Regions from separate parts of the Solibacillus sp. FSL R7-0682 genome, predicted to be linked through region 3. Evidence: riboswitches for the same ligand, from Rfam matches in the RefSeq annotation. Region 3 holds a riboswitch; each other region holds the start of a gene.

The links. A riboswitch is a leader RNA that binds a small molecule or an ion and turns the genes downstream of it on or off. The one in region 3 is predicted to bind lysine.
Region 1: linked by a shared signal. The riboswitch ahead of MKZ17_RS18620 (amino acid permease) and the one ahead of MKZ17_RS11420 (transporter substrate-binding domain-containing protein) in region 3 are both predicted to bind lysine.
Region 2: linked by a shared signal. The riboswitch ahead of MKZ17_RS05935 (aspartate kinase) and the one ahead of MKZ17_RS11420 (transporter substrate-binding domain-containing protein) in region 3 are both predicted to bind lysine.

The regions. Positions count from the first base shown of each region.
Region 1 is NZ_JBBOUI010000001.1:3,705,543-3,716,251, forward strand. It holds gene MKZ17_RS18615 (RNA 2'-phosphotransferase) at 1-601, opposite strand, end outside; gene MKZ17_RS18620 (amino acid permease) at 794-2,251, opposite strand; lysine riboswitch at 2,346-2,524, opposite strand; gene MKZ17_RS18625 (CynX/NimT family MFS transporter) at 2,688-3,887, shown strand; gene MKZ17_RS18630 (restriction endonuclease) at 3,969-4,523, shown strand; gene MKZ17_RS18635 (nitric oxide synthase oxygenase) at 4,567-5,613, opposite strand; gene MKZ17_RS18640 (SDR family oxidoreductase) at 5,814-6,575, shown strand; gene MKZ17_RS18645 (RtcB family protein) at 6,688-7,890, opposite strand; gene MKZ17_RS18650 (hypothetical protein) at 7,922-8,170, opposite strand; gene MKZ17_RS18655 (agmatinase family protein) at 8,273-9,265, opposite strand; gene hutI (imidazolonepropionase) at 9,258-10,490, opposite strand; gene hutU (urocanate hydratase) at 10,536-10,709, opposite strand, start outside.
Region 2 is NZ_JBBOUI010000001.1:1,159,203-1,169,911, reverse strand. It holds gene MKZ17_RS05960 (acyl-CoA thioesterase) at 1-270, opposite strand, end outside; gene sdhB (succinate dehydrogenase iron-sulfur subunit) at 483-1,259, opposite strand; gene sdhA (succinate dehydrogenase flavoprotein subunit) at 1,277-3,022, opposite strand; gene MKZ17_RS05945 (succinate dehydrogenase cytochrome b558 subunit) at 3,116-3,730, opposite strand; gene MKZ17_RS05940 (YslB family protein) at 4,003-4,422, shown strand; gene MKZ17_RS05935 (aspartate kinase) at 4,469-5,698, opposite strand; lysine riboswitch at 5,844-6,021, opposite strand; gene uvrC (excinuclease ABC subunit UvrC) at 6,055-7,845, opposite strand; gene trxA (thioredoxin) at 7,947-8,261, opposite strand; gene MKZ17_RS05920 (electron transfer flavoprotein subunit alpha/FixB family protein) at 8,403-9,380, opposite strand; gene MKZ17_RS05915 (electron transfer flavoprotein subunit beta/FixA family protein) at 9,444-10,217, opposite strand; gene MKZ17_RS05910 (enoyl-CoA hydratase) at 10,277-10,709, opposite strand, start outside.
Region 3 is NZ_JBBOUI010000001.1:2,231,955-2,242,663, forward strand. It holds gene MKZ17_RS11375 (methyl-accepting chemotaxis protein) at 1-429, shown strand, start outside; gene MKZ17_RS11380 (5-bromo-4-chloroindolyl phosphate hydrolysis family protein) at 649-1,296, shown strand; gene MKZ17_RS11385 (toxic anion resistance protein) at 1,300-2,412, shown strand; gene MKZ17_RS11390 (transposase) at 2,573-2,767, opposite strand; gene MKZ17_RS11395 (transposase) at 2,757-3,119, opposite strand; gene MKZ17_RS11400 (DUF6501 family protein) at 3,154-3,351, opposite strand; gene MKZ17_RS11405 (acyltransferase family protein) at 3,522-4,490, opposite strand; gene MKZ17_RS11410 (amino acid ABC transporter ATP-binding protein) at 4,768-5,502, opposite strand; gene MKZ17_RS11415 (amino acid ABC transporter permease) at 5,507-6,253, opposite strand; gene MKZ17_RS11420 (transporter substrate-binding domain-containing protein) at 6,460-7,308, opposite strand; lysine riboswitch at 7,425-7,611, opposite strand; gene MKZ17_RS11425 (transglutaminase family protein) at 7,707-8,561, opposite strand; gene MKZ17_RS11430 (alpha-E domain-containing protein) at 8,615-9,562, opposite strand; gene MKZ17_RS11435 (circularly permuted type 2 ATP-grasp protein) at 9,555-10,709, opposite strand, start outside.

The DNA of each region.
Region 1 (10,709 bases), 1.5 Mb from region 3:
CAAAGACATGCGCCTTTTTCCCATTATCATATTGAAGCTCTGCAAATGGTCCTTCCTCTTCTAACACTGGCACTTTTGTTATTGAAGGATTATAAATAGTGAGTTTTTCGGCATAGACCGTTTTAAATTGTGTAAATGCAACTTTTCCTTGCAGTATGATAATTTCTGGCTGAAACTCCATTAATACTTCATGAAATACTTTATGGCCACGTGTAAAGTTCACTGTATCTTCCTTTTTCACACGTTTCACCTCTTCAGCATTAGCTAGCTGATAGGCATTTAAGGAGGTCATGATGAGCGCTTCATTATGCTGTAATAGCCACTGTTCAAATTGCAACGACCCTTTAAACTCCCGGGAAGCTGTCATCACTTCATCATCATACAATTGCATGAATAGAGCTCGGTCAATAAGCGCTTCTGCAAATAGTTGCTCTTTATTTTCCTGTACTTTAAACAACGGTAAAGCATTAGAGCTAACTAAAAAAACACGCGATTTATATGGATTTCCATTCGAAATAAATGGTCGAAATACAGCCTCATTTTTTTCTTCGTTCATCATCCACTGATAGATTTTTTTATAAAAGCCTGTTGAGATAGGCATTATAATCACTTCCTTCACATGTATTCGGTTGCAAATTAAATACTCCCCTATTATACTCCTAAACTACCATCTATGCCTTGGTTTCAGTGCAATGAAGTTAATTCAAAGCGATAAATAAGTATAATTTCATTTTCTATAAAAGTTAAAAACGGCTGTACAAAAAGTCAAAAGCTTTCCGCACAGCCGTTTCTATTAATCATTTGAAAGATCACATTCAGATAATGGAACAACTTTCGTTTTATGTTTTACTTTATAGCCAATCCATAAAGCAGCAAATAGTGGTAAGCCGATGTAAGATACTACTACGCCATACCAATCAATTGTATCTCCTATAAACGCCATATAGTTTTGTCCTAAAACGACGATCATACATAATACGAAGGCGAAGACTGGACCGAATGGGAAAAACTTTGATACATATGGTAAATCGCTTAATGAATATCCTTGCGCAACATACGCACGGCGGAAGCGATAATGACTAATCGCAATACCTAACCAAGCGATAAAGCCGGACATACCTGATGCATTTAATAACCAAATGTATACAACACCATCTCCAAAGAATGATGCTAAAAATGCTAATGAACCAACAGCTAACGTTGCAAGTAACGCATAAATCGGGATACCGCGCTTGCTCACTTTTGTAAAGAACTTTGGAGCTTTCCCTTCTACTGCTAGTTGGAATAGCATACGGCTTGCCGCATAAAGACCTGAGTTACCAGCAGAAAGCATAGCCGTTAAAATGATAGCGTTCATCACAGAAGCTGCAAACGCAATGCCTAAGTTTTCAAATACGAGTGTAAATGGACTCGTTGCAATATCTTCTGATAATAAACGTGAATCTGTGTACGGAATTAATAATCCGATTGCACCAATTGCAAAAATGTAGAAAAGTAAAATACGCCAGAATACTGAACGTACCGCCTTTGGAATGTTTTTCGCTGGATCATCTGTTTCACCAGCCGTCACCCCGAGCATTTCTGTTCCTTGGAATGAAAAGCCTGCTGCTAAGAAAATACCGAACATCGCTAGGAAGCCACCATTAAATGGTGCATCCCCTTCAAAGAAGTTTTTAAAACCGACAGGATCGTTGCCGCCTAAAAGTCCGAAAATCATTAAAATACTCACGATGATGAAGATGATAACTGTTCCGACTTTAATCATCGCAAACCAATATTCCCCTTCACCAAACGCTTTGACCGATAATAAGTTAAATGTTAATACAACGACAATAAATAAAATTGTCCACGTTAACGATGAGCTATCTGGGAACCAGTATTTCATAATTAATGAAACCGCGGCAATTTCTGCAGCAATTGTAATTGCCCAGTTGTACCAATAATTCCAGCCAAGCGCAAAGCCTAACGCTGGGTCAACAAACTTTGTTGCGTACGTACTAAATGAACCAGATGTTGGCATGTACGCTGCCATTTCACCTAGTGATGTCATTAAAAAGTACACCATGACACCGATTAAAGCGTAGGCTAGTAACGCACCACCAGGACCTGCTTGCGCAATTGCGCCACCAGAAGCTAAAAACAACCCTGTACCGATCGTACCACCTAACGAAATCATCGTAATATGACGACTTTTTAGTCCTTTTTTCAGCCCGTTTTGTGTATTATGCTGATCTATTTTATTTTCACTCATGAAGATTCTCCTTTGTTTTAAAGTTTGTTGGGTGTTAAATAACGAAAAGCCGCCACAAGTTATGTGACGGCTCCAATAAAACACCTCATCAAACTTGAAAGATAGCTCAACACATGCTTACACATGTGACAGTTCTGTTCCTTTCGGAGACAGCCCCAGCATTATTCTTTGAGAGAAAAATAACACTTCGGCAACCATTCCTTTCATAAAGCTTCACCGATTCTCTCAATCTCCGCTATACTAATCTTAATGTTTGCGACCTCTACCCCATTAAAAGCATGAGGTAATGTATATATAATTTTGAAACAACGCTTTAAAGTCTAACATAACATTTTTTTGACCGCAACGCCTTTGAATTATTCTGTTTTTTTAGAGAATTCATTTAATTATTTTTCTTTGATAGAATAACTGTAATTATAAAAAAAGGAGTGCTCCCATGGACCTTGAACGACCACTTTACCAAAACAAAAAATTATCATCAAATCAATCGATTTTACTCTTTATTATCGCAATTTTCTTATTTGCTACTACACTACGTACGCCACTTACGGTTGTCGGTCCTATTATCGAATTCATCCGTGATGATCTTAGCATTTCAAATGTATTGGCTGGCTTTTTAACAACGATTCCATTGCTTGCATTTGCTATTGTTTCTCCGTTTGCCGCTCGTATTGCTCGAAAATTAGGTATGGAGTGGACATTATTTTACTCGGTTGTACTGTTATGCATTGGCATCCTATTCCGTTCATTAGGAGCTACATCAACCTTACTTATCGGAACGGTCCTTATCGGCGTAGCAATTGCTTTTGGAAATGTACTTATCCCTAGTTATTTTAAATTGAAATATCCATTACATATCGGTCTATTAACTGGCATTTATTCCGTTTCGATGAATATTTCTGCAGGACTTGCAGCTGGTTTTAGCCATCCGATAGCATCATCTGTTGGTTGGGAGTTTGCACTTGGATTTTCTCTTATTTTAGGATTGCTAACACTTATCATCTGGGTTCCAATTTTAAAGGATTCCAAAGTGGAAATGAAATTTGCTCAAACAAACGCACCAAAAAAGCAAATGTGGAAGTCCCCACTTGCTTGGGCAATTGCTGCTGCGATGGGTTTTCAATCACTTATTTTTTACTGCTCATCTGCTTGGCTTCCTGATATTTTCATTAGCCAAGGAATGAATGCACAACGTGCTGGATGGATGGGATCGATTATGCAATTATCACAAATTCCATTAACATTTATCATTCCAATAATTGCAGGAAAACTACAATCACAACGTCCGATTGTCGTCCTCTTTACAGTTTTCTATTTCATTGGCTTTACAGGGGTTTTAATGGAATGGACGAGCTTAGCAGTTTTATGGATGGTCTTTTTAGGCTTTGCTGGTGGCGCTTCATTTGGACTTGTACTGATGTTTTTCACATTACGTACAGAAACAGCATTTGAAGCGGCAGACCTTTCTGGTTTTGCCCAATCAATCGGCTATTTAATAGCGGCAGTTGGACCTGTTTTATTTGGCTTTGTACACGATGTAACGAATAGCTGGACGATGCCTATTGCTATATTTTTAATTGTATCCGGACTATTATTTGTCGCATCCTTTATTAGTGCCAAAAAACAATACGTATAAACCAAACGTATGTACTCATTTGTGGTATACTAAGGTTTGAGGACACCTTCTCAAACAACGTATTAAAGGAGTATATAGAAGTTGCGTAAACGACATCGACGAAAAAAGAAGAAGTTACCGTTTTTCACGTTGCTTTTCATCGGATTAGCTGGCGCTGCTGGGTGGTATTTCAGCGAAACGTTAGAGGGTATCGGCATTGGTATTATTCTTTATTTCGCACTAAAGCTATTGTTTAAAATATGGTTGAAATCACGCAAAACCGTCAAACTTCGCAAATCTGGTATCCGTGAAGTGGATGCAATGAGCGGAGAGGATTTTGAACGCTTTTTAGGTGAGCTATTTAAGCGCCGTGGTTTTAAAGTAAGCTACACTGCTACAAGTGGCGATTACGGAGCAGACCTTATATTAAAAGATGGTGAGGACATCATTGCCGTACAAGCAAAGCGCTATTCAAGCACTGTCGGTGTCAAAGCCGTACAAGAAATTATCGGCGCTGTGAGAATGTACGATGCAACCGAGGCTTGGGTTGTAACAAACAGTCATTTTACAAGGCAAGCTGAAAAATTAGCAGACATTAATGATGTGTATTTAATCGATCGCGAAGAATTAATCGAACTGATTTTAAATAAGAGATGATGTGAAAAGCGCATGCTCGTTTAATCGAGCCATGCGCTTTTGGTTATTTTGTATAAGGCTGTTGCTGATAGAAATAATTAGGCTTTCGAATAGTATTGTCGATCGGTGTATGATAAATCGAGGTCGTCGCTGGTGAAAGAGGGGGAATAAGCCACACCCAGTTACCTGTTACAGGGCGATTTGCCATCGATTCCTGTTTTTGAAACAACTGAAATTGTTGTACTGCTGTATGATGATCGACAATACTCACACCTTTCTTTTTATAGGAATGTAGGACGGCTACATTTAACTCAACAAGTGCACGGTCCTTCCATAATGTCGTATTTGTCGCCGTATCAAGCTTAAAAATTTCAGCAACTTTCGGCAAACAATTATAGCGATCTTCATCGGCCAGGTTTCTCGCACCAATTTCAGTCCCCATATACCAGCCATTAAATGGTGCCGCTTGAAATTCAATTCCACCGATTGTAACTTGCATACTCGAAATAATCGGCACCGCATACCATTTCATTTGTAGGCTCGAAAAATCTGACGTTGGATGCTCAATGTCTACTTCTAAAACGTGCTTTTTTGGAACTTCAAAAAGTTTAGGTTCATTATGATCGATTTGAATAACGAGCGGTAGCACATCAAAATTCGTTCTCGCACCCTTCCAGCCAAGCGCTTCACACGCTTTCGTAAAGGCAATTGAATCCGAATCACCAACAATCCCCTCGTTCGTTTCATAGCCAGCATAACGAATTAATTGATGGTTCCAAATGCGTACACGATTTTGTTCAAAAATGGAAATGGTAGGACGGATTTTCCCCTGATTCGTTGCAAAATCAATATGCTCCAGCAATGCTTCAAAAATTTCTTGCTCACTTTGTAAATGACGTCGATCAAAAACATGTAGGCTATTCCAAAATAACCTACCAATACACTTATTACTATTACGCCATGCAACCCGTGTACCAAATACTAATTCCTCAGTTGTAAGCTCAAAGTGTGGCTCCATAGCCTCTTTCAAACGATTATCATACCAAGCATCCGTCTGCTCTGTTTCATTTTTATATAAAGAAAGAAATTCATGTAGTTCATGTTCATTCATTTTATTTTGCCTCCCTACATCCCCATTTTAAGCGCTTTTATAGGAAACTCAATGAAACAGTCGATGTATAAAACATGTATTTTTGATATATGACTAAAAGTGTTCAAACTCTTTTTATAACAAGATAGTTTACTTGTAAACCATTGTGAAAGGGTTTACAATCAAGTGTGAAAAATGTTTTAAATTGGGAGGTTAATTATATGGGTCGTTTAGATAATAAAATCGCATTAATTACTGGCGGTGCAAACGGTATCGGGAAGCAAATTGCTACACGTTATACAGAAGAAGGGGCTAAAGTTGTTTTAGCAGACTTCAATGCAGAAGCGTTAGAAGCAACTGTTGCAGAATTTAAAGCAAATGGCTTTGAAGCGCACGGTGTCAAAGTAAATGTTGCTGTTGAAGAAGATGTACAAAAAATGGTTGATGAAACAATGGCTACATTCGGACGCATTGACATTTTAGTAAACTGTGCAGGTGTACTAGATATGATGCAAGCTGCACACAATGTAGACGATACAATTTGGAATCGTGTAATGGACATTAACGTTGGTGGCGTAATGCGTAGCTCGCGTAAAGTATTACCAGTATATATGGAACAAAAATCAGGTGTAATTATTAACCTTTCATCGATGGCTGGTATTACAGGTGGTCGTGGTGGCTTAACATATACTGCCGCAAAACACGCTGTAACGGGGATGACAAAAAACATTGCATCCCACTATGGCGAATTTGGCGTACGTTGTAATGCGATTGCCCCAGCTCAAGTAAATACAGGTTTAACACAATCTGTAGATAACTTCGATATGTTTGGATTAAAACAAGCAACACGTGGCGTTCAAACAATGCTTCGTGCAGCTGAACCAATTGAAATTGCAAACATTGCACTATTTTTAGCAAGCGAAGAATCTTCTTATATTAATGGTGTTGTATTAGCCGCTGATACAGGCTGGAGCGCTTACTAGTATTTTGATTTAAATAATACTCAATTTATACCGGGAATTTGTCATCGTAAAAACGATGCAAACTTCCGGTTTTTATATGCAAAAAAACAGGCAACATCTCGCTACCTGCAACTTATTTCGTCCATTTATCACTCGCCTTGAAATTATAAACCGGTAATATATACTTTTGAATCGATACCGTCTCACCAATTTGCTCGACAATTTCCTTCATTGGCTTGTAAGCCATTGGTGCTTCATCCAGTGTCTCCTCTGATACTGAAGTCGTCCAAATACCACTCATCGTCTGTTTAACATCCATCGATAAGTTTTTCATCGCAGCTGAACGGGAGTATATACGTCCCGCACCGTGGGGAGCTGACTCATTCCAATCTGCGTTCCCTTTTCCGATACAAATAAGTGAACCGTCCCGCATATTCATTGGTATAACAAGCTGCTCATCCTTTGCTGCACGAACTGCCCCTTTTCGTAAAATCATTGCATCCGTATCAATATAGTTGTGCACGGAATCAAACTGTGCCGTAATGTCCCATTTCATATGCTCTAAAATAATTTGCGCAATTTTCATTCGGTTTTCATGCGCAAAACGCTGCGCTAATTTCATATCTGCCATATAATCTAAAAACAATTCACCTTCTAAATAAGCAAGTTCCTTTGGTACAATCGGATTTTCTTGCTTAAAACGCTGAATCAGTGCTTGTATTTCCTGTTGCTTCCCCTTCTTCTTTAACGTTTGAATTTTCTCTGTTAAATCCTCCCGTTGTAATGACTCAAATGCACGCTTTTGATGCCAGTTAGCTACCTTTGCACCGACATAGCGTGAGCCCGTATGAATGAGCAAATAATACGTATCCACCTCATCCTTCGCAAGCTCAATAAAATGATTACCTCCGCCAAGTGTACCTAGCGAGCGATTCGTATAATCATTTTGTAAGCCGCGCGCCACAAATACCTCATTATTAAAATGTTCTGTTTGACGCGTGCTTCCTACTTCTTCATGAATTGCATTACCACTAGGAACATATTGGCGAATCGTCTCATCAAGCTGATGAAAATCAATCGTCCGTTTGCCTATTTCCGTAACAAGTACCCCACAGCCTACGTCGACACCAACTAAATTCGGGACAACTCGGTCATTGAGCGCAATCGTCGTTCCAATGACACACCCCTTACCTGCATGGTAATCTGGCATAATTCGTACCTTCGTTCCAGACATAAAAGCTTGATTAACAAGCTCATCAATTTGTCCAATCGCCACTTCTTGTGGTTGATTCGTGTAAATGATGGCATCTGTATATTGTCCCTTCACTTCAATCATCGCTTCTCCTCCTTTTATGCTAGTTATTATGCTACTCTGCTTTCGATTTTCTAAATAATAATATCGCCCCTAATACTAGCGTCACAAAAATGAAAGAGTTGAGTAATGTGACGGTGGATCCACTAAAGCTAAATGCCACTTCTGATTGCAATACCGTAACATTTTCTAGGAACTCAGGTCGATAATTCACCGTTTGAATGTAGCCAATAGCCAGCACTATAACAACATAAACAATATGTAACAAAAGGGAACCTACTACTGCTTGAGCGGCAATACGCATTCTTTAACCTCCCATTTCCATTTCGACTAATTATTACTATACGTACAATAAATCAGAAAGTTTCAATGGGTGTCTTTCTCCAAATGGAAAACACTGCTACCTCTACATAGTAACAGTGTTTTTTTCAGAATATAAATGGACAAATCTCGAAGTCATTACTGTTAAAAATGCATATACCCCAGTTTTTACTGTCTGTTGCTCCCGACTATCTCGATGTGGATCTAAACAAACGAAATCCATTCCATATACAAAATCATATTTTCCTACTTCATAAAGTAAATCAAATAGTTCATCGCTCCGCATCCCACCTGGAGTTGATGCCGGAACACCCGGTGCATAAGTAATATCGAGCACATCCATATCAACTGTTACATAGACGATATCGACTTTTTCCTTCAGTGAGTTCATCACTTCAGCAATTTGCTGTTCAGCTCCATTTTTTCTGAATTGCTTTAATGTAATTCGGTTTACACCATATTCATCTGCAGCTTTTATTAAACTTGGTGCATTGTAAAAGCCGTGAAGTCCAATATTGTAAACGTCTTCTCCGCGAACAACTCCCGTATCAAGGAGCTGACGAATTGGTGTCCCATTTGTTGGACCATCACTTTCAGTCGCACGTAAATCTAAGTGGGTATCAAATTGCACAATGCCCACGCGCTTGCCCGTATGTTGTGTAATTGCCCGTACAATAGGTGCTGTAATCGAATGATCCCCACCAATTTGTACATAAAAACTATTCGGACAATAGATTTGAATATCCATCATTGCCCGTTCAATATTGGTATGACATTGTAAAATATTCGTCCCATGCATTTTTACATCGCCTAAATCTGCTACATGCAAATGACGAAAATCTACATTATCATCAATAGAATAGGTCGAAAAAAATTGCCAGCTTTTGCGAAAAAAATCAGGATATTCGGAAGCTGCCGATGCACTAATAGAAGAGCGTGATAACGGTATACCCGTTATCACAATATCGAACCCTTCTGTTAATTTCCCAAAGCTAGGCACAATCCAGTCCTTTACCTTCATATCCTCATGCTCAACCCGATTCCAAGTCGTTGCAGGTGCTCCTATAAACTCACTCAACGAGGCTACCACCCTTCACAACCACCTTACCATCTTTAATAACCGTATCAGTATGATTCATTCCGTAAAAATATTGTAATTGTTTATAATTTGGAACATCTAAAATTAATACGTCTGCTTTTTTACCTTTTTCAAGAGTCCCGACTTCATCTCCGCGATTAATCGCGTACGCCGCATTAATCGTCGTCGCACAAAGTACTTCTTCCATAGTCATGCCCATATTCATGCATGCTAAATTTTGCACGAATGGCAAGCTAATTGTTGGTGAAGAACCCGGATTGAAATCAGTCGAAATCGCTACAGGTACACCACAATCAATCATTAAACGCCCTCTTGCATAAGGTGCACGAAGGAAAAAGGCTGTGCCTGGTAATAGAACGGCAATCGTACCTGCTTTTGCCATCGCCTCAATTCCATCATCGGACGCAACAAGTAAATGCTCTGCCGAAATGGCCCCTACTTCAGCTGCTAATTCAGCACCCTCATACGGTTCAATTTCATCCGCATGAATTTTAGGAGTAAGTCCGTGTTCCTTCCCAGCTTCTAATATTAAGCGAGATTGTTCCGGAGTAAATACGCCTTTTTCACAAAAGACATCATTAAATTCTGCTAAGCCTTGCTCTGCTACTTTCGGTATCATTTCGTTGATGATGATGTCTACAAAACGATCTTCCTCACCCTTCATTTCTTTCGGAACAGCATGTGCGCCCATAAAGGTCGAAACAATATCCACGACATGCGTTTCTTGTAATTTTTTCGCCACTTCAAGTTGCTTTAGTTCTGTAGCCCAGTCTAAGCCGTACCCCGATTTAGCCTCTACCGTCGTGACGCCGTAACGTAGAAAATCATTTAAATGATAATACGTTTTTTCATACAATGTATCGAAGCTCGCCTCACGTGTTTTGGTCGTCGTGTAATGAATCCCACCACCTGCATTCATAATGTCCATATACGATTTACCAGCAAGTCGCATGTTAAGCTCATGCTCCCGAGTCCCGCCGTGCACTAAATGTGTATGACAATCCACTAAGCCAGGCATGACAATTTTCCCTTGCGCATCAATCACTTCCACACGTTCCATTAAATGTGGAAAAGTTTGCTTTATTTCCTCCAGTGGTGCAATCGCTTCAATTCGACCATCAGCAATTAAAATACTCACATCTTTTAAGAGGCCGAGTTCACTCATTTGTTCTCGTCTACGAGGACCTACTTTATCAAGTTGCATCGTGATTACTTCATTTGCATTATTTATTAATAGTGCCAATCTTCATCATCCTTTTAGCATCGGCATTTGAATGCCTTTTTCTTTTGCTGTACGAATCGCTAGGTCATAACCTGCATCCGCGTGACGTACAACACCCATTCCCGGGTCTGAAATTAATACGCGATTAATTTTATCTGCTGCAAGCTCTGTGCCATCTGCAACTAATACTTGACCAGCGTG
Region 2 (10,709 bases), 1.1 Mb from region 3:
AATCGTCAGCATTTCATCAAAAAATACTTCCTTTAAGTAATCACATTGAATATCCGCTACTACAAGCATATTTTTTTCTCCTGATTGAGATGCAAAATCAAAGCCTAATGCTTTAAAATATTCAATTCGCGCGTACTCAAAGTAGGCGAATACCTTTGTATTATTAACATGTCCATACATGTCTGTTTCTGAAAAACGTACTTGAACCTTTGTCGAAAAGCTAAATCCTGCCATCCATTCTGTCACATCTTGAATATATGTTGCTCTCATTATAAATCCCCCTTTGATTGAAATCTCATCATCCCCCGATAATGAATACTCGTTCATTATAGCATGAATTCTTTATTAAGATAATACATTTTATTCCATATACGTCGACCTATACTTTAACAACTATTTTCTTTTACATACGTGAATGATCAGCTAATTTAATTGAGCACAAAAAAGACCCTCACTTAAAGTGAGAGCCTTTTATCTATTAATTAGTCAACCATGTGATCAGAACCGAAGAAGTTCTTGAACATTTGAACTGTTGCTGCACGGTTAAGTGAAGCGATAGATGTTGTTAAAGGAATACCTTTTGGACAAGCAGCTACACAGTTTTGTGAGTTACCACAGTTAGCAAGACCGCCGTCCCCCATGATTGCTTCTAAACGCTCGTCTTTATTCATTGCACCTGTTGGGTGAGTGTTGAATAAACGAACTTGTGATAATGGAGCTGGACCGATGAATGAAGCTTTTTCAGACACGTTTGGACATGCTTCCATACATACACCACAAGTCATACATTTAGATAATTCATAAGCCCATTGACGTTTGCGCTCAGGCATACGTGGACCTTCACCTAAATCATACGTACCATCGATTGGAACCCATGCTTTAACTTTCTTAAGTGCGTTGAACATACGGCTGCGGTCAACCTGTAAGTCACGTACAACTGGGAAAGTTTTCATTGGCTCTAGACGGATTGGTTGAGTTAATTTATCAACTAATGCAGAACAAGATTGTTGTGGGCGGCCATTGATTACCATTGAACATGCACCACATACTTCTTCTAAACAGTTCATATCCCAAGTAACAGGAGTTGTCGTTTTACCATCTGCAGTTACCGGATATTTTTGAATATACATTAATGCAGAGATAACGTTCATACCAGGACGGTAAGGAACTTCGAACTTCTCAACACGAGTAGCTCCGTTCTCTGTATCTTGTCGAAGGATTTCTAACTGAACTGTTCTACCAGTATTTACTGTTTCCATTATTTAGTTCCCCCTTCTTACGCTGAGTAGTCGCGTTTACGTGGTGGAATTAACGAAACGTCTACTTCTTGATAAGTGATAATTGGTTCGCCCGTTGCTGGATCGAACTTCGCCATAGTTGTTTTTAAGAAGTTCTCATCATCACGTTCTGGGAATTCTGGTTTGTAGTGAGCACCACGAGATTCGTTACGTAATAATGCACCCTTCGTCATAACTTTAGCAAGGTATAACATATTTTTTAACTGACGAGTGAAGTGAGCACCTTGGTTTGACCATTTTTGTGTGTCATTGATGTTGATGTTTTCCCAACGCTCCTGTAACTCAGTTAATTTTGCATATGTTTCTTCTAATTTAGAGTTTACACGTACTACAGTCATGTTGTCAGTCATCCACTCACCAAGTTCTTTGTGAAGTAAGTAAGCGTTTTCTGTACCATCCATGTTAAGGATAGCTTCCCATTTTTCTGTTTCTTCTTGTACGCGACGAGTGAAGATTTCTTCTGGTAAATCTTCAGCATGCTTTTTAAGGCCATTAATGTACTTAACAGCATTTGGACCTGCAACCATACCACCGTAAATCGCTGATAATAATGAGTTCGCACCTAAACGGTTAGCACCGTGTTGTGAGAAGTCACATTCTCCAGCAGCGAATAAACCAGGGATTTCAGTCATTTGGTCATAGTCAACCCATAATCCACCCATTGAATAGTGAACTGCTGGGAAGATTTTCATAGGTAATTTACGTGGGTCATCCCCTACGAATTTTTCGTAGATTTCGATGATACCACCTAATTTGATATCTAATTCGTGTGGATCTTTGTGTGAAAGATCTAGGTACACCATGTTTTCGCCGTTGATACCAAGTTTTTGGTTTACACATACGTCGAAGATTTCACGTGTTGCGATATCACGTGGTACTAAGTTACCATAAGCTGGGTATTTTTCTTCTAAGAAGTACCAAGGCTTACCGTCTTTGTAAGTCCAAATACGACCACCTTCACCACGTGCAGATTCTGACATTAGACGGTTTTTGTCGTCACCAGGAATCGCTGTTGGGTGAATTTGAATCATTTCACCGTTTGAGTATGATGCACCTTGTTGATAAACGATCGATGCTGCAGAACCAGTGTTGATTACAGAGTTTGTTGTTTTACCGAAGATAATACCAGGACCACCTGTTGCCATAATTACAGCGTCAGAACGGAATGATTTAATTTCTTCAGTTTTTAAATCTTGTGCAACGATACCACGGCAAACGCCTTCATCGTCAATTACCGCACCAAGGAATTCCCAGTGCTCATATTTTGTTACTAAACCAGCTACTTCGTGTGCACGAACTTGCTCATCTAGTGCGTATAGTAATTGTTGACCAGTCGTTGCACCAGAGAATGCTGTACGGTGCATTAACGTACCACCGAAACGACGGAAGTCAAGTAAACCTTCTGGCGTACGGTTGAACATTACACCCATACGGTCCATTAAGTGGATAATGCCAGGGGCTGCATCACACATACCCTTTACTGGTGGTTGGTTCGCTAAGAAGTCCCCACCGTATACTGTATCGTCAAAGTGGATCCATGGAGAATCCCCTTCACCTTTTGTATTTACTGCTCCATTAATTCCGCCTTGTGCACATACAGAGTGTGAACGTTTTACAGGAACTAACGAGAATAATTCAACTGCAGTACCAACTTCAGCTGCTTTAATCGTAGCCATTAAGCCAGCAAGACCGCCACCAACGACGATAACTTTACTTTTTGCCATGATTATTTCTCACTCCTCATTTAACTAATTACTTTTACTCACAATTCATTCAAAACATTTTCCTCACTATGTATAGTGATTAAGTAAGGTCAATTATACGAATGAAAGAATTGCTGCAACACCAACAATACTTAAGATTGCAAATACGATCATTGAAATATAAGTAAAGATATGCTGAGATTTTTTTGATTGAGTAATACCCCAACTTACGCAGAATGACCATAAGCCGTTTGCTAAGTGGAATGTTGCAGATAAGATACCAACGATATAGAATACTAACATCGCTGGGTTATCAACGATTTCAGCCATCATTTCGAAATTAACTTCTGCACCTAAAGCTTTTTGGATACGTGTTTGGAAAATGTGCCAAGCAACGAAGATTACTAGGAAAATACCTGTAAAACGTTGTAATGCGAACATCCAGTTACGGAATGTGCTGAAGCGTTTCGTGTTGTGTGTAGCAGTAAATGCAATGTACACTCCATAAAATGCGTGGAACATAAGTGGAATATAAATAATAATCCATTCCATAGCTAACAATAATGAGTGAGGAACTAATTCCATAACACCTGTTGCATTATTGTAAACCTCTTCACCACCAACAGCAGTGAAGTTCAAAGATAAGTGGAACGCCAAGAATAACCCGACTGGGATTACACCTAGTAACGAGTGTAAGCGGCGCCATAAAAATTCACGATCTTTCGACAAAACTGTTACCCCCCTTAGTACTTGAAATTTGCAATCACATCGTCACTATTTTGTAGAAGATGTTTTATTGACTGCACATTTCATCATGGTACAATATTATGACATGTCCATTGTACTCTCAACAGTTACTAGCGTCAAGGCAACTCCGTATATTTTATAATCATTTTAAAAACGGGTTTTTACTGTTTTGAGTTTGTTTTTTTCTACTTATATCTCGATTCTTTTACAATGAATCTATATTATAAGAAAATTTATGAAAGAGGTATTTTACTATGGAAGGACTTAAAATGAAAACGATTCCAAGTTTTGGATATGAAATTATCCGTGATCATCTTCTTCATTCGATTCTCGGCAAGCATGAAGAAGATGTTTTATATTGGGCAGGTAAAGAATTAGCACGTAAATTCCCGTTATATTCAATGGATGAAGCAGCTTCATTTTTCGAAGAGGCTGGTTGGGGGCAATTAATCCTCGAAAAAGAGACGAAGGATGAGGCGCATTACATACTGACCACTGTTGATGAAGAATCCTCGCTAAATGTTGAGCATCGTTGTTTCCGATTAGAGGCAGGATTTTTAGCAGAACAAAAGCAAAAACAACTCGGCTATTTAACAGAATGCTATGAAGAAAAGCATGTTAAGAAGAATACGATTAAATTTACTGTAAAATGGGACTCAAAAGAGAAAATTTAACGATAAAAAAAGACCTGTAAGCTTATGCTTATAGGTCCTTTTTCGATTATTGATTCATAACTTTCACTGCTAAATTAAACTCATCATGCAGTACATTTGCTGCACGTATCATTTCGTCTTGTGGCACGACGACAGAAACTTTAATTTCAGAAGTACTTACCATCTTTACAGGAATATGCTCCTTACCGAGGCGTGCAAACATTCGCGCTGCAACACCAGGATTTGACGCCATACCAGAACCAACGATCGACACTTTTGCAAGCCCTACTTCAAAATCAGCAAAGCTAAATCCTAATGATAGCTTACTTGATTCTAACACTCTTAAGCTTTCCGCAAACTCATCTTTAGAAATTGTAAATGAAATGGTCGGTTTTACATTATCGATCACTGCTTGAACGATGATATCGACATTGATATCATGCTCAGCTAAAATACTAAATACTTCTGATAATGATGCGGTTTCATACGAGTCATATCCAATTGTTAAACGTATAATATCCGATTCGTACGCAACGCCACGTACGATTAAATTTTTTTCCATCTCTATATCCCCTTTAATCAATGTACCTTCTACATCCGATTGATTTGATCGAACGACAATTGGCATAAAGTATTTTTTTGCTAATTCCACTGCTCGTGGATGTAGAATATGTGCACCTAAGTTTGCTAATTCAAGCATTTCATCATACGAGAGCTCTTTTAATTTGCTTGCCTGTTGAACAATCATCGGATCTGCTGTGTATATCCCATCGACGTTTGAATATATATCGATTCGCTCTGCACCAATTGCAACACCTATAACTACTGCGGATGTTTCCGAACCACCCTTGCCCAATGTTGAGATACATTCATCTTCAGTAATTCCTTGGAAACCTGCTACAACAACAATTTCTCCTAACGCGAGATGTTTTTTTAATCTTGCTGTGTCTACAGTATCCACACGCGCATTTTGATGTGTCGAATTTGTATAAATTCCTGCTTGCCATCCTGTTAAAGATACAGCTTTACCACCTTGCTCCTGAATTGCCATCGCTAGTAGGGAACTCGTCATTTGAGCCCCAGTGGCAACTAACACATCCATTTCACGCTTTGAAGGTTGATCTGTAATTTCTTGAGCGAATTGACGTAATTCTCTACGAACAGACGCCATCGAAGAAACGACAACTACTAAGTTTATGCCTTTTGCTTGCTCATTTATGACTTTTTTTGCGACTTGTTGAATTTTTTCTGGGGTAGCAATTGCTGGCCCACCAAATTTTGCAACAATAGTTTGCATCACATACACTCCTTTAGTTACGAGACATAAGTTCATTTCTATTTTTCTTATATGCAACGTGAAGTGTCTTTTTAAAACAAAAAAACGACCTTCCACGTTCATGGAAAGTCGCCGTCAATACAAATAATAAACATACGTTAAATGTTTTCGGGATAGCTCTCCAGAACATACGCTCTGACAGTCTTACATCTCTTAAATGTAAAACCAGCAAAATACGTGAACAATACGTTTTTCACTTCGGCAGGATCCCCTTTCGATTGCTGTCAATGGATTTGTTCTTCCTCGAGCAATGTACTTTTGAATACTGCACCTCTATCGTTAGAAAATATAGAATTAATAATTATTTTATCATAGCATTAGTCATTATTCAATGATACATCATGAAAATGACTATATATTGCCTGGGCGAGCTTATTTGGCGCTCCCGACTCCACTAATTGTTCAACAGAAGCCTCACGAATTTTTTTCACAGATCCAAAGTGCTTCATCAGCTGCTGCTTTCTCTTAGGTCCGACGCCTTCAATTTGATCAAGTACGGATACGATGGCATTGGCTTGTCGTTGTTGGCGTAAAAATGTAATGGCAAAGCGGTGCACCTCATCTTGAATACGCTGCAACAAATAAAAGCCATCACTCGTACGTTTTAGTGGAATTGGTTCAATTGGGTCACCGAATAATAATTGTGAAGTATTGTGCTTATCATCCTTTGCTAAACCCGCAATTGGAATCATTAATCCAAGCTCATCTTCAATCACTTCTCGAGCCACTTCCATTTGTCCTTTCCCTCCATCAATAATAATTAAATCAGGCAAAGGTAAATTTTCACGTAGCACACGCGTATACCGACGACGTATCACTTCTTGCATTGCACCGTAATCATCGTGTTTTGCTGCTTGCTTCGTTTTATATTTTCGGTATTCCTTTTTCGCAGGCTTCCCATCAATAAAAACGACCATCGCAGAAACCGGGTCTGTCCCGTGCATATGACTATTATCAAATGCCTCAATGCGTAACGGGATTGAAATATTCATCGCTTCTCCTAGTGCTTCGCAAGCTCCAATTGTTCGTTCTTCCTGTCGCTCAATTAATTGGAACTTTTCACTAACAGCAATCGACGCATTTTTCGTTGCTAAATCGACAAGCTCTTTTTTCTGTCCCCTTTTTGGGATGATTACTTTACAGTTCAGTAGTTTTTCTAATAAAGATTCATCCACATTCGAAGGAATAAAAATTTCTTTCGGCAAAATATGATTCGGTTCATCGTAAAAACGACCGACAAATGTTAAAAACTCTTCCTCTGGTTCGTTATAAATCGGGAATATCGAAACATCTCGTTCGATGAGCTTTCCTTGTCGAACAAAGAAGACTTGTACACACATCCACCCTTTTTCAACTGCAAAACCAAAAACATCTCGATTGCTTAAATCATCAGTTACTATTTTTTGCTTTTGCATAATGCTGTCTATATGTGTGATTAAATCACGAAACTCCTTCGCTCGTTCAAATTCTAATTTTTCTGCGGCATCTAACATTTTTTGCTCTAAATCCTGTTTTATTTCATCTACGCCACCGTTTAAAAACTTTGAAATACTTTCAATCATCTCATCATAGACTTTCTGTTCAATGTCCTTCACGCATGGTGCTAAGCATTGCCCTAAATGATAGTAAAGGCAAACTTGTTGAGGTAATTGAACACATTTCCGTAAAGGATAAAGACGGTCCAATAGCTTTCGTGTTTCATTGGCTGCATAAGCATTTGGATACGGACCAAAATATTTCGCCTTATCCTTTTTTACTTTTCTCGTTGTAATAATACGAGGGTAACGTTCATTCGTAATTTTAATGTACGGATAAGTTTTATCATCTGTTAGTTTAATATTATATTTTGGATCATGTAGCTTAATTAAGTTCAATTCTAAAATAAGTGCTTCAATATTACTTGAAGTGATGATGTATTCAAAGTCTTCAATTTCACTGACTAAACGAGCTGTTTTCCCATCATGACTGCCTGTAAAATAAGAGCGCACACGGTTTTTCAATATTTTGGCCTTGCCAACGTAAATAATTGTCCCTTGGCGATCCTTCATAATATAACAGCCAGGCTCATTTGGCAGTATTTCTAATTTCGCCTTAATGATTGCATTCATTAAATCACCTTTTATTCTGACATTCCATTTTAGTTTATCTTATTTTAAGCATAGAAAAAAGCCGTACATCTTATTAGATATACGGCTTCCGTTCTTAAAAATTATTTGTTGTCGTTAATGAAATCGATTAACGCTTCTTTTGGCATGAAGCCAGCAGTTTTTGCTTTTAACTCACCATCTACGAATAATAATAATGATGGGATAGACATAATTTGATATTCTGCAGCAGTTGCTTGGTTGTTATCTACATCAACCTTTACGATTTTAACGTCGTTACCGATTTCTGCATCTAACTCTTCAAGAACTGGAGCGATCATTTTACATGGGCCACACCATGCTGCCCAGAAGTCTACTAAAGCTACACCATTTGAAATTTCTTGTGCGAATGTTTGATCTGTACCGTGTACAATTGCCATATTGAAACAGCCTCCTTATATAACATCTGTTAGTAGTATAGCATGATTTGCCAATTTAAAAATAATAATATGCTTACAAAATGGATAGTTTCATCCAGATAAAAAACCTCCTCGAAATCGTTCAAGGAGGTCAAGAATGGATTAAGCGTTTACTTTTAACGCTTTGAATTCTTCAATTAACATTGGCACAACTTCGAATAAGTCACCAACAATACCGTAATCTGCTACTTTAAAGATGTTCGCTTCTGGATCTTTATTAATTGCTACGATTACTTTTGAGTTTGACATACCAGCTAGATGTTGGATTGCTCCAGAAATACCTGCTGCGATATATAAGTCAGGCGTTACAACTTTACCTGTTTGGCCAATTTGAAGTGAGTAATCGCAGTATTCTGCATCACATGCACCACGTGAGGCACCAACAGCACCGCCTAGTAAGTTAGCTAACTCTTTTAATGGCTCAAAGCCCTCTTCAGACTTTACGCCACGACCGCCCGCAACTACAACTTTCGCTTCTGAAAGATCGACACCTTCAGTAGATTTACGAACAACCTCTTTAATAATTGTACGTAAGTTTGTAATGTCCACCGTCACAGTTGAAACATCACCTGAACGACTTGCATCTTTAGCAAGTGGTGCAATATTGTTTGGACGAATTGTTGCGAAAATAATACCCTCTTTAACTTTTACTTTTTCAAATGCTTTACCAGAGTAGATTGGACGAATAAATACTGTGTCATCTCCAGCGCCTTCAATTTCAGTAACGTCAGATACTAAGCCTGCTTGTAAACGAGATGCTACTTTTGGCGATAGATCTTTCCCTAATGAAGTGTGACCAAATACGATTGCTTCTGGCTTTTCTTGTTCAATAACTGCTAAAATCGCTTGGCTAAAGCCGTCAGAAGTATATGTTTTTAAATGTGGATGCTCTACCGTAATCACACGGCTTGCACCGTAGGCTACTAATTCAGGTGCTAACCCCGCTACTGAATCCCCTACTAATAAACCAACTACTTCACCACCGTCAGCAACTTGAGTACCTGCTGCGATTGCTTCGAATGAAACGTTACGTAAGCTCCCTTCTCGAACCTCACCTAACACTAAAACTTTCTTTGACATGAATTATCCCTCCATTACCATCTTCGTAAAATTAAACATTTTCAATGAGTAGAATTTTTCAAATTAAACTACTTTTGCTTCGTTGTGCAATAAGTTAACTAATTCTTTTACCTGTGCAGAAAGGTCACCTTCTAAAATACGTCCAGCTGCTTTTTGTGGTGGTAAGTAAATTTCTACAGTTTCTACTTTTACTTCAACATCATCTTCATCAATGTCTAAATCATCTAACTCAAGCTCTTCAAGTGGTTTCTTTTTCGCCTTCATGATCCCTGGTAAAGATGGGTAACGTGGTTCGTTTAACCCTTGTTGTGCTGTTACTAGTAATGGTAAAGATGTTTCTAAAATTTCAGAATCACCTTCGATATCACGAACGATTTTCACATTCGTTCCGTCAATTTCAAGGCTTGTAATTGTTGTTACGTAGTTGATGCCTAGTAAATCCGCTAAACGAGGACCTACTTGACCAGAACCACCATCAATTGCAACGTTACCTGCTAAAATTAAATCTGCTTCTTTGTCTTTTAAATATTCAGCTAAAATATAAGCTGCTGAATATTGATCTAATTCATCTAAATCATCTTCTGTATTAATTAAAACTGCTTCATCAGCGCCCATTGCTAATGCTGTACGTAATTGCTTTTCTGCATCTTCGCCACCGATTGTTACAACTGTTACTTTACCGCCTAATGCATCACGCTTTTGAATCGCTTCCTCAATTGCGTACTCATCATATGGATTGATGATAAACTCTGCACCATCTTCTTGAATTTTACCGTTTGCTACAACGATTTTTTCTTCTGTGTCAAAAGTACGTTTTACTAATACAAAAATATTCATTATCTAGACCTCCTAAAAGCTTTTAATTTATTCCTCATTTACAGGTAAATAGCGATATATTATTTACCTGTAAAAATTGGTTCACGTTTTTCAATAAATGCTTGGATACCTTCTTTTGCATCGCCTGATACAAATACTTCACCAAAGCTCGCTGCCTCTGCTTCTACACCTTCATAAAATGATGGTGTCTTAGAATAATTCAGCATTTGAATTGCTGCTTTTAATGCGATCGGAGACTTCTTCGCAATTTTCTTCGCGATTTCAAGCGTTTTCGGTAATAGCTCTTCATCTGTGAACGCTTTGTTTGCTAATCCCCACTGAACCGCTTCCACCCCTGAAATCGGATCACTTGTGAACATCATTTCCGCTGCTTTTGCAACACCTACATAACGTGGTAAACGCTGAGTCCCTGCAAAACCAGGAATAATTCCTAACGATAACTCTGGTAAGCCGAGCTTTGCTGTTTCAGTAACGAAACGTATATGACATCCC
Region 3 (10,709 bases):
GGGGAAGAAATTACAAGATTCCGAAATGAAGTTATTGCAAATAATAATGTTCAACTTTCAAGTATTTCGTTATTACACCTTTCTAAAGCTGATCATATTTTATGGAAATGGCGAGTATTTAATATGTTCTTAGGCTTAGAAAAATTAACGCCTGCTGAAGTTTCTTCACATCGTGACTGTCGATTAGGTAAATGGTATAGTTCTGAAAAAACAATCAATCGGTTTGGTAATTTAACGGCTTATAAAGAGCTAGATCGCCATCATGAGCAAGTACATATTTCAGCTCGTGCAGCAGTTGAACAATTTAATGCAGGTAACTTCGCAAAAGCTGATGATCATTTGCGTGAAATTGAACAAGCTTCTGAACAAGTCATCGGCTATATAAATGAATTAATTATTATTATTCAAAAGGAACGACTTATGCACTAATGCTTTTATATACAAAAGCAGGCTGTCCGATATGTGAGCTTCTCACTTTTCGGCCAGCCATTTTGTATTTTTATAACGAATTAAACACATTCTAAATAAAACCATTCAATTCATTTTACTTTGATACAAACGGAAAACATTGTACGATAATAGTAGTGATGCATGAAACTTTTTTGAAGCTCAAACGTAACTATAGTATCTAGTAAAGGAGGTACGAAAATGCTGGGTCCTATCAATTTTTTAACACGTCAAATTATAAACTTTTTAGTTAGCTTTACTGCATTCGTCGTATCAGCAGTAAATTTAGGTGGAACGGCTGTATTACTGTCTATACCTTTTGCAGCTTTAGCATATTATGGAAGTAATAAAATAACATTCGCCATTCAAAAATCATCACAAAGTAAAAAGCTTGGTCTATCCAAGTCAGAGTATGAATTAATTGAATCACAGCTAAAACAAGCGAAAGGACATATACAGGCTTTAAATCAACAATATGTACGCGTTCGTTCGATTCGGTCATTTAAGCAAATTAATGAAATGTCAAAGCTTTCAAAGCGTATTATAAATATTGTTCAAACGAATCCACAAAAGTTTTATGCTGTTGAAGACTTCTTTTTTGCACATCTCCCTACTGCTGTGCAATTATCTGATAAATATACGCTGTTAACGAAAGAACAAGTTTCAGGTAACGACATCTATTTAGCTTTAGAGGATACACGAAAAACTTTAAAAGAGCTTCATGAGACAATGGAAGATGACTTAAAAAATGCCCTATCATCTGATATTGAAAACTTAAAAATCGAGCTTGATTTTGCAAAAATGTCGAATGACAAGCGGAAAGAACGATTAAAAATCGGCGGTGAGTAAGTCATGGGAAAAGAAATCAATCCATTCGATGCTTTTCAAACAAGTGAAAGTGTCGATATACAAGTATCAAAAGATCAATTCGCGGTGAACGTTGCAAACAATGTAACGGCACCGCTTTTCGCGTCTCTTAGTAATGATGCAAAACAACAGGCGATGCAGCTTGCACTTAGCTTAAAAAGTGAAAAATACGAAGAAATTTTAGCTTTCGGTTTACCTGCGCAAGAGGCAATGAAAAAATTTACTACGCAAATGCTTCAATACATTCAACGAAAGGATGTAAGAAAAGTTGGAGAAGTGCTCTCCGATTTAATGGAACAACTAGAAAAAATCGATCCAGATGCGTTAGTCGAAGAAGAAAGAGGCTTTTTTGCAAAGATTTTTAGTCGTCCAAAGCAATCGCTTCAAGAAGTCATGACACAATACAATAAACTTAGCATACGAATTGACCGACTAAGTATACAACTCGCACATAACCAAAATAGTTTGTTGTCAGATTACCAGTTTTTAAATGATCTCTATGCATTGAACGAAGATTACTTTCAAGGCATCAACGTCTACATAGCTGGCCTTGAAATTAAAAAGCAACATATTAAAGAAGTTGTACTACCAGCACTTGAACAGGCTGCACTTTCTGAAGAAGACCCATTTAAGCAACATGAATTAAAGGATGTACAAATGCAGCTTGAATGGCTTGAGCGACGCATGTACGATTTAGAACTGTCTCGTGAGGTAGCCATTCAATATGCACCACAAATTCGAATGATTCAACAAACAAATCAAATGCTTATGGAAAAAATACAAAGTTCAATTATGAATACAATTCCGTTATGGCAGTCACAAATTAGTATGCTACTAAGCATGAACAATCAACGACGTGCCATGCAATCTCAGCAACGTTTAATGGACGTTTCTCAACAATTATTAAAAAAGAATGGAAAAATGCTTCACAATTCTTCAAAAGCACGCAAACAGCAGCTATTAAAACATGAGGATATTGACCGCTTTAAACAAACTCAATTAAAGCTATTACAAGATATTGAAGAAACATTACGCGTACAAGTTACAAGTGATGAGAAGCGTCATGAAATCGAGCATACAATTATCGAACATAAATAAAAGGTTCTAAGTCAAATATTGGGGTAATGTCATAATGATTCATCAATCGGCACTCACGGCTCCAACTAACTACCAACGGGATGCGTCCCGTTGGTAGTGGATTTTCCGCACGTGCTGTTCCCGCAGGAGTCTGCCTCCCTCCATTCCAATCAACTCTCTGTTAACCAAGGTGTATACCGACTTCTTTATATACTCTACTTAAAAGTACTTTTGCTTTGAAGTGTTCATACTTCCTAAATCCAAATGCATGACGCTTGATGACTTTCGAAGTGTTATTAATGCCCTCTAAAAAACCATTTGAATAGCCAAATGCGTAACGATTTAAAATCTCTACTTGCCAATTTTTAAATGTCATAAATTGCTTTTAAAAATTTCTTTTTTCCGCTTTCCTCTACATTGCGGTAAAATGCTTCTAAACCAGCCTTTACTTCTGTTATATTTTTCGTCACTTTTGAATCTCGTTGCCATTTTTTATAGCACTCTTTTAATTCATATGCTTCTTTTAAATCTGGAGACGTCTTTAAATATCGCTCTAAATACCAACGTTCATCAGGATTTAGTTTCTCCGCATCCTTATGTAAGACAAATCGGATACGCTTAATTTTCTTCCGGTCATACGTATGCCATTCTTTCTGTACTTTTCTACGGACTTCATCTACTGCCCAGTGAACCCCAACAAATATTATAGAACCAAATAAAAAACGCACGAATCAGTCTTTGATTCGTGCGCTTTTTAGCATTTTATGCGAAATATTCTTTATAATACCCGCCAACATTTCCTGTGTTGTCAATTACAAAGATAAATTCCTCAGTTTCGTTTTTCACTTCGTATTCTTTACCTACTGTTAATACGTTAGACACTAAATATTTTGATGCATTCGTATGTACGCATTTTACTGTGCGAATTGTCGGTGCATCTTTCCATTTTAAATGTAACATTTATTTACCTCACTTTTCAAAACGTCTATAAATTCTCTCTTTTATTTTATACGATTTTTCTTTCAGATGAAAGTCTATTACTGAAAATAAACGCGTTACTATCAATTTGGACGATATAAAAAAACTGTAGACAATTCAATATTCTGTTTGTCTACAGTTCAATATAAAAACTATTTCTTATTTACTGTTATTAATGGGGCTGTTATGCGCCATACCCAATTACGTGATAATACATAAACTATCATAAAAGCGACTCCAAATAATACTACATAATTCCCTGTATCCTCTATCCACTCAAAAATTTGTGTTTCTTTAAAGGCACGAACGATAAACAAATGTAGTAAATAAACACATAATGTTTTACCACCTATTGTCGTATACCACCTATTTCCTTTTGGAACAAGAGTTAAGAATATATAGGTGCTCACCATCATTAATCCATATATAAATAGTCTACTCAAGACGTTTAATTGTAAAATTCCATAGTGAATGTCTTCATATGGAACACGTCCGAAAAACCACTCTTGCCAATGTATATCACCATATAGATATACAATTAATACAACCGCAACTGCTAGTATACTCGCAACACGGACATTCCATTTATTTTTCATCTTCACAAAATTTTCGCGATCTAAGTAGTAACCTAGTAAAAAGAATGGGAAGAAGAAAAATGTTCTTGAGAGGGATAGCCACTCATTTACTTCACTCATATAGCCTGCAAGTAATGATATGGCAACAGATACGAAAACCATCGATCTATGGCTACCAAACGCTAAAAGCATGATTTTCCACATGATCATACTCAATAAAAACCATAATGCATAGCGAGGTTCTAAAAATTCAATTTTTACATTATCACCGAAAATATTTTTATAGTACAGGCTATAGATTAATTGAAAAATGATATAAGGTAATAACAACGTTTTAGCGATTTTTGTTAAATCTGCTATACGTTTAATCCTTCTAGAAAAATGCCCAGCTATTAATATAAATGCTGGCATATGAAATAAATAGATAACTAAATAGAATGTATCTACATATTCGTTTTCCAGTAAATAGCCTGACAATAAATGGCCTAATACTACAAAATATATTAATATTGCTTTTGCGTTATCAAAATATACTGTTCTTTTCATAATGCTTCCTTTCAGTCATACATTGTAACACAAATCAACAATATTCTATTTGCCAATTATCCCCTTTGAGCTGTCTCCCATTGCTCCTATACCTTCTATCATGGTAAACTGCTAACAAGAGGTGGTATTTATGGCATTTGGTAGTATTCCGATGTGGTTTTTTGCAATCGCCATTGCGTTTGCCATAGTCTTTATCATTATTAATGAATGGAATTCAAGAAGATAATGGACATAAAAAAGGAGCTAGTCCAACGTGAGGACAACAGCTCCTTTTTAGCTATTTCAGTGTACGTTTTAAGAAAGCTTGCGTACGCTCGTGTTTCGGATTAACTAAGACGTCATTCGGATGGCCTTCTTCCACAATAACCCCTTTATCCATAAAGACAATGCGGTCCGATACTTCCTTTGCAAACTCCATCTCATGTGTTACGATCAGCATTGTATTCCCTTGATCCGCAAGCTGTCGCATTACCTTTAATACTTCTCCTACCATCTCAGGGTCAAGCGCTGAAGTAGGTTCATCAAATAACATTACATCAGGATCCATTGCAAGTGCTCGAGCGATAGCCACACGCTGCTTTTGACCGCCCGATAGTTGACGAGGCTTTGCATTTTTATAGGCAGACATCCCTACAAGCTCTAAATACTTCATCGCATTCGCTTCGGCCTCTTCCTTTGTACGCTTTAATACCTTTTGCTGTCCAACGATACAGTTTCCGAGAACATTTAAATTATTAAATAAATTGAACGATTGGAATACCATGCCTAAATGCGTACGGTATTTTTCTACATTATGATTGTCCTCTAAAATATTTACATTGTTATAAATTATGCTTCCCGCTGTCGGTGTTTCTAATAAATTTATACAGCGTAGTAACGTAGATTTTCCTGAGCCTGAAGATCCGATGAGCGTTACAACTTCCCCTTTTTTCACTTGGAAATTAACATCACTTAATACTTCATGTGCACCGAATTTTTTGTTTAAATGCTGAATATCAATTACAGTTGTCATGGAATTACTCACCTTCCTTATCTAGCTTATTTCCAGTTATTAATTCGACCTTATATGAATCTGGTCCATCCATTTTTTTCTCGAATAATAATAGGAAACGTGTTACCGTTAACGTCATAATGAAGTATAAGACTGTTGCAATAAAGAATGCTTCAATATATTTATAATTACTTCCGGCAACTGAATTCGCAGTGAAGAATAACTCGACTACAGAAATAACACTTAATACAGATGAGTCTTTAATATTCATGACAAACTGGTTACCTGTCGCTGGTAAAATATTTCGAGCTACTTGGGGTATTACGACATAAATCATCGTTTGTAAGTGGTTCATACCAATTGCTTGTGCTGCCTCAAACTGCCCTTTATCAACAGAAACAATTCCTCCACGAACGTATTCTGCCATATACGCGCCTGTATTTAAACTAATAACGATACTTGCAGCTAAAAAGCGATCAATATCAATTCCTAAGTATACTAAACCATAAAATACAACCATCGCTTGTACCATCATTGGTGTCCCACGGAATATTTCAACATAAACAGTTAAAATAAAGTTTACGATTTTTAATAGAATAGTTTTCGCAGATTTTTTACGCTGCGGAATCGTATGCATAATTCCGATGAAAAAACCAATAAGGGCACCGACAATTGTCCCGATAACCGCTAATAAAAGTGCTGTATAGGCACCGCGTAAAAATACTTCCCAGTTATTTATAAACAAAGTCCAAACTGAATCTAAAAATGCCATTTTGCTCTCCTCCAATATCATTTGCTGTCATAATGCATACATATTGTTTGTAATATGTTTCTACATGGAAAGCAACGATTCTTTAAATCATTTTATTAAGACATCTGCTTCAACATGACTACTATATACAATGTCTTAAGTACTTTCATTTAATTGAAAAGGTTGCCTTCTGGATACTAGCAAGACAACCTTTAAATCCTCAACCATTATTGCGCTGCTGGTTGATTTTCAATTGCATCTTCCATTAATTTTTGACGATCATCTTCTGAAATCTCAGCTAAAACTTTGTTAATTTTTTCTGTTAAATCCGAACCCTTTTTAAGACCTACCGCAACAGCAGTTGTTGATGGATCTGCTTCGAAGTTTGGCTCTGGAATAATGTATTTAATATTGTTCATAGCTAGCTCTGCTGAAATACCTTCTGGACGCTCTGAAACGTAAGCATCAATTGCTCCTGATTGTAATTGAACGCGCATTGCACCAAAGTCTGTTGCTGCAACTTCTTTCTTTACGCCTTCCATTTGATCGATTACATCATAGTGAGTTGTTGCTTGTTGACCAGTTACTTTTGCACCCGCGAAGTCATTGATTGACTTTGCATCTGCGTAAGGCCCATCTGCTTTCACTACGATAACGTAGTCACTTGTATAGTAGTTTTCAGTAAAATCAATCGCTTCTTTTCGATCTGCTGTTGGCGACATACCAGCAATTACTAAGTCAATTGCTCCTGATTGTAATGATGGCACTAAACCATCCCAATCCGTTTTTACAATTTGTAATTCCATATCTAGGCCATCAGCAATACGTTTTGCAATTTCCACATCATAGCCTGCTGCAAATTCTTTCGTACCTTTGATAGCAACTGCTCCATTTGAATCATCATTTTGCGACCAGTTAAACGGTGCATAGCCTGCCTCCATACCAACCTTTAGTACTGATTTTTTGTCTGTAGAATCCGAACCATTTGTTGTGTCACCTGATCCATCCGTTCCACAAGCCGCTAATAAAAGCATCGTCATCATTGCTGTGAAGAATAATAAAAATCTCTTTTTCATTCCAATTCTCTCCTTTAATTTAAATTTTTGGGCTTTATTGTATACAAAAAGCGACCTAAAGAAGAACTTCAGGTCGCATACGATTAAAATTAGCCCAAATCCTCATTCAGTTCCCATTTTGAGATAGCACAACTCAACCATCAGGGAAAGATGATTGAGACAGTTCTGCAATTATTTACTACAGACCCAGCACTGTTACTTAGAGCAATAACAACACTTCGGCGATAGTTCCTTCTCTTTCATTTCTTCGCCAGCTCAATGACTCCATGAAAAACTAATAAATATCGCGCCTCTACCTCACGAAACTGTGAGGTTTTGTTATGAAATTGATACACTTATATTACATTATTAAAACGATTCAGTCAACACGGATTTTTCTGATAGTTAAATATTTTTACCTATTTATGAGCGATTTTTTCAACATTCACCTTTACTTCAAGTGTATGCATACCTCCTTGATAAACACCCTCTATAGGTGAAACGTCTCTATAATCCCGTCCGACACATAAATTAATATGATTTTCTAACACTTCAACATTATTCGTTGGATCTAGCCCAATCCACCCAATTCCTGGTACCATTACCTCTACCCATGCATGCGTCGCCGTCTCTCCGATTAACTCATCTCCCTCCCCGACATATAAATAACCACTAATGTAGCGTGCAGGAATATTTAAATGTCGTAATACAGCAAGCATTATATGCGTATAGTCCTGACATACCCCACGCCTAATTGACCATGCTTCACTTGCCGTAGTGTGAACGGTGGTGGCAGATGGATCATACTTAATGGTATGGAATAAATAGGTCATTAAATCACACGCATATTTTACAGGATTATCTGGAATACCTACAGCAGCTATAATTTCATCAAGCTGCTCTGGTAGAAGTGTTGTAAATCGCGAAACCGTTAAGTACGGTAAATATTGTTCTTTAAATAATTGTGAATGAAAGATATTTTTCATTTCATCGGAATAATTGATTTGATAAATATAGGGTGCTCGTTGAATACTCACATGGGAATAGGAGGTTACCTCCAATTCACGATGTTTTCCTGCAATAAAAAACGTACTAATAGCATTTCGCCAAATATCAAAACTATCTCTAGTGAGGGAATGGGGTTCAATCTTAACGTCATATGAAATCAAGCGCTGGCACTCATTATTTCGTGGTTTTAAACGAATTGTATTTAATGATTGCTCAACATCTGTGTCATATCGAAATAGATTAGTATGTGTAATGCGGTATTTCATTGTCATTTCCCCTTTTTTCGCCTTTATTGATTATTTATTCGATGCGGAGCGATTCATTTCACTAATATCGGTTCTGTTAAATAATATGTTTTTGATAAAATTGGGCCTAGGTGAATACACGCATTGTGAATGGCGATAATCCATTGTTTGCGTTCACTTACTGTCATTTTACTTACATCACTTTTCAATAGTTTCTCCACATCAGTTATTGCTTCAATCAACTTTTGTGCGTATGGGCGGATTTCATAATTTTCTAGCTCTATTATTGTACTTTTTATTTTTGTAATTCCGTACAGTATTGATTTGGAACAATGTACTTCATTTATTAAAAAGTTTAGTACAGCATTCGTTTCTCGTGTTCCAGAACGCCGTATATATTCTGCGAAAGTATTTGTAAACTGGAGTGCGGTAGTAATAGGGAAATCTTTCTTTAAATTCAATTCATCTTCCATTAAGTTCAAAAGAATGAGTGCAGTTTTTTCCGAACGTTCTAGCCATTTTCCAATTTTGATAAAATGATAACAGTCATCTCTTGTCATAACAGAATCAATAATTCCTGTTGATGTTAAAGAATATTTACGAATATTTGCTAAATATTCATTTGCCTCTAGTACATCAAATGGTTTGTCTAAGGAGGTTTCTTTGTTCAATAAGTATAAGCTATTCCATTCTTCAAATAGTTCGTTCGGAATACAATCACGTGAATTTTTTGCATTATTTCGGAGTTTATTAATTAATGAATCTAGTGCATTTAAATTATGCTCATCTTTACATAAATAATAGAGCATTTGTGAAATATCACAGCTTCCATAACGTGCTGAAAAATCATCATAGTATCCACAAATACTTAGTACAGTATTCCATTGATGCTTATATTGCTTATCTGTTCTTCCTAATTCCAGCATATGTTCTAGTTGATAATTTAAAATATGTGCATTTGTACAAGTACGCTCACTGTAGCGACCAATCCAATAAAGTGCATCTGCTACTCGACTAAGCATGTGGGTCTTCCTCCTTTAACACCCAAGTATCTTTACCACCACCCCCTTGTGATGAATTCACAACGAGGGAGCCCTCCTGTAATGCCACTCTTGAAAGTCCTCCTGGAACAATATGTGTTGTTCTACCTTGTATCACAAAAATACGTAAATCAATGTGACACGGATAAAATTTACCTTGCTGAAATGCAGGTGCACGGGAAAGCTTAATTGTTGGCTGCGCAATGTATGAATGAGGAGCGGCAAGTATTTTTTCACGGAATTTTTGACGTAATTCCTCACTTGCATGCGGACCAATTAACATGTCGTATCCACCAGATTCTCCTACATTTTTTACTACTAATGTTTCTAAATTTTTCAAAACATAGTCTAAATCATCAGCATTTGTTAACAAGTAGGTTTTTACATTTCCAATTATAGGCTCTTCATTTAAGTAATAGCGTATCATGTCAGGTACGTATACATACATTGCTTTATCGTCCGCTACCCCATTCCCTACTGCATTTAAAATCGATACATTTCCCTTCTTATATGCCTGTAAAACTCCTGCTACACCAAGAAGTGAGTCTTCACGAAATACAGTAGGGTCAAGAAAATCATCGTCTATTCTACGATAAATAATATCAACACGTTTTAGTCCACGAATCGTCTTTACGTAAACTTTATCGTCCTTTACGAGTAAATCTCTTCCTTCAACAAGGCGAATATTCATCTCTTTTGCTAAAAAAACATGATCGTAATACGCAGAATTGTATACTCCAGCAGAAAGCAACACCGCAGTCGGCTGTTCATAATGTGGGAGATTAGGGGGGCGATGAGCTAGTAGTGCTTCTTGAAGTTTCCCCATTTGATCTTCAAGTGTTTCAATTGCATAGTTTTTAAAAAACTCAGGATATATTTTTCGCATTACATAACGATTTTGAAATACATAGCTTAAACCTGATGGGTTGCGTAAATTATCTTCTAAAACACGATATGTACCATGTTCGTCACGAATTAAATCGATTCCGGCCATAAACACATGATTTTGTAAAGCAATATTTGCGCCGATGACTTGTCGGGAATAATAAGGATTTTCATCAACTAATGTTGCTGGTATTACACCTTCATGGATTATTCGACGTTCATTATAAACATCGTGTAAAAACAT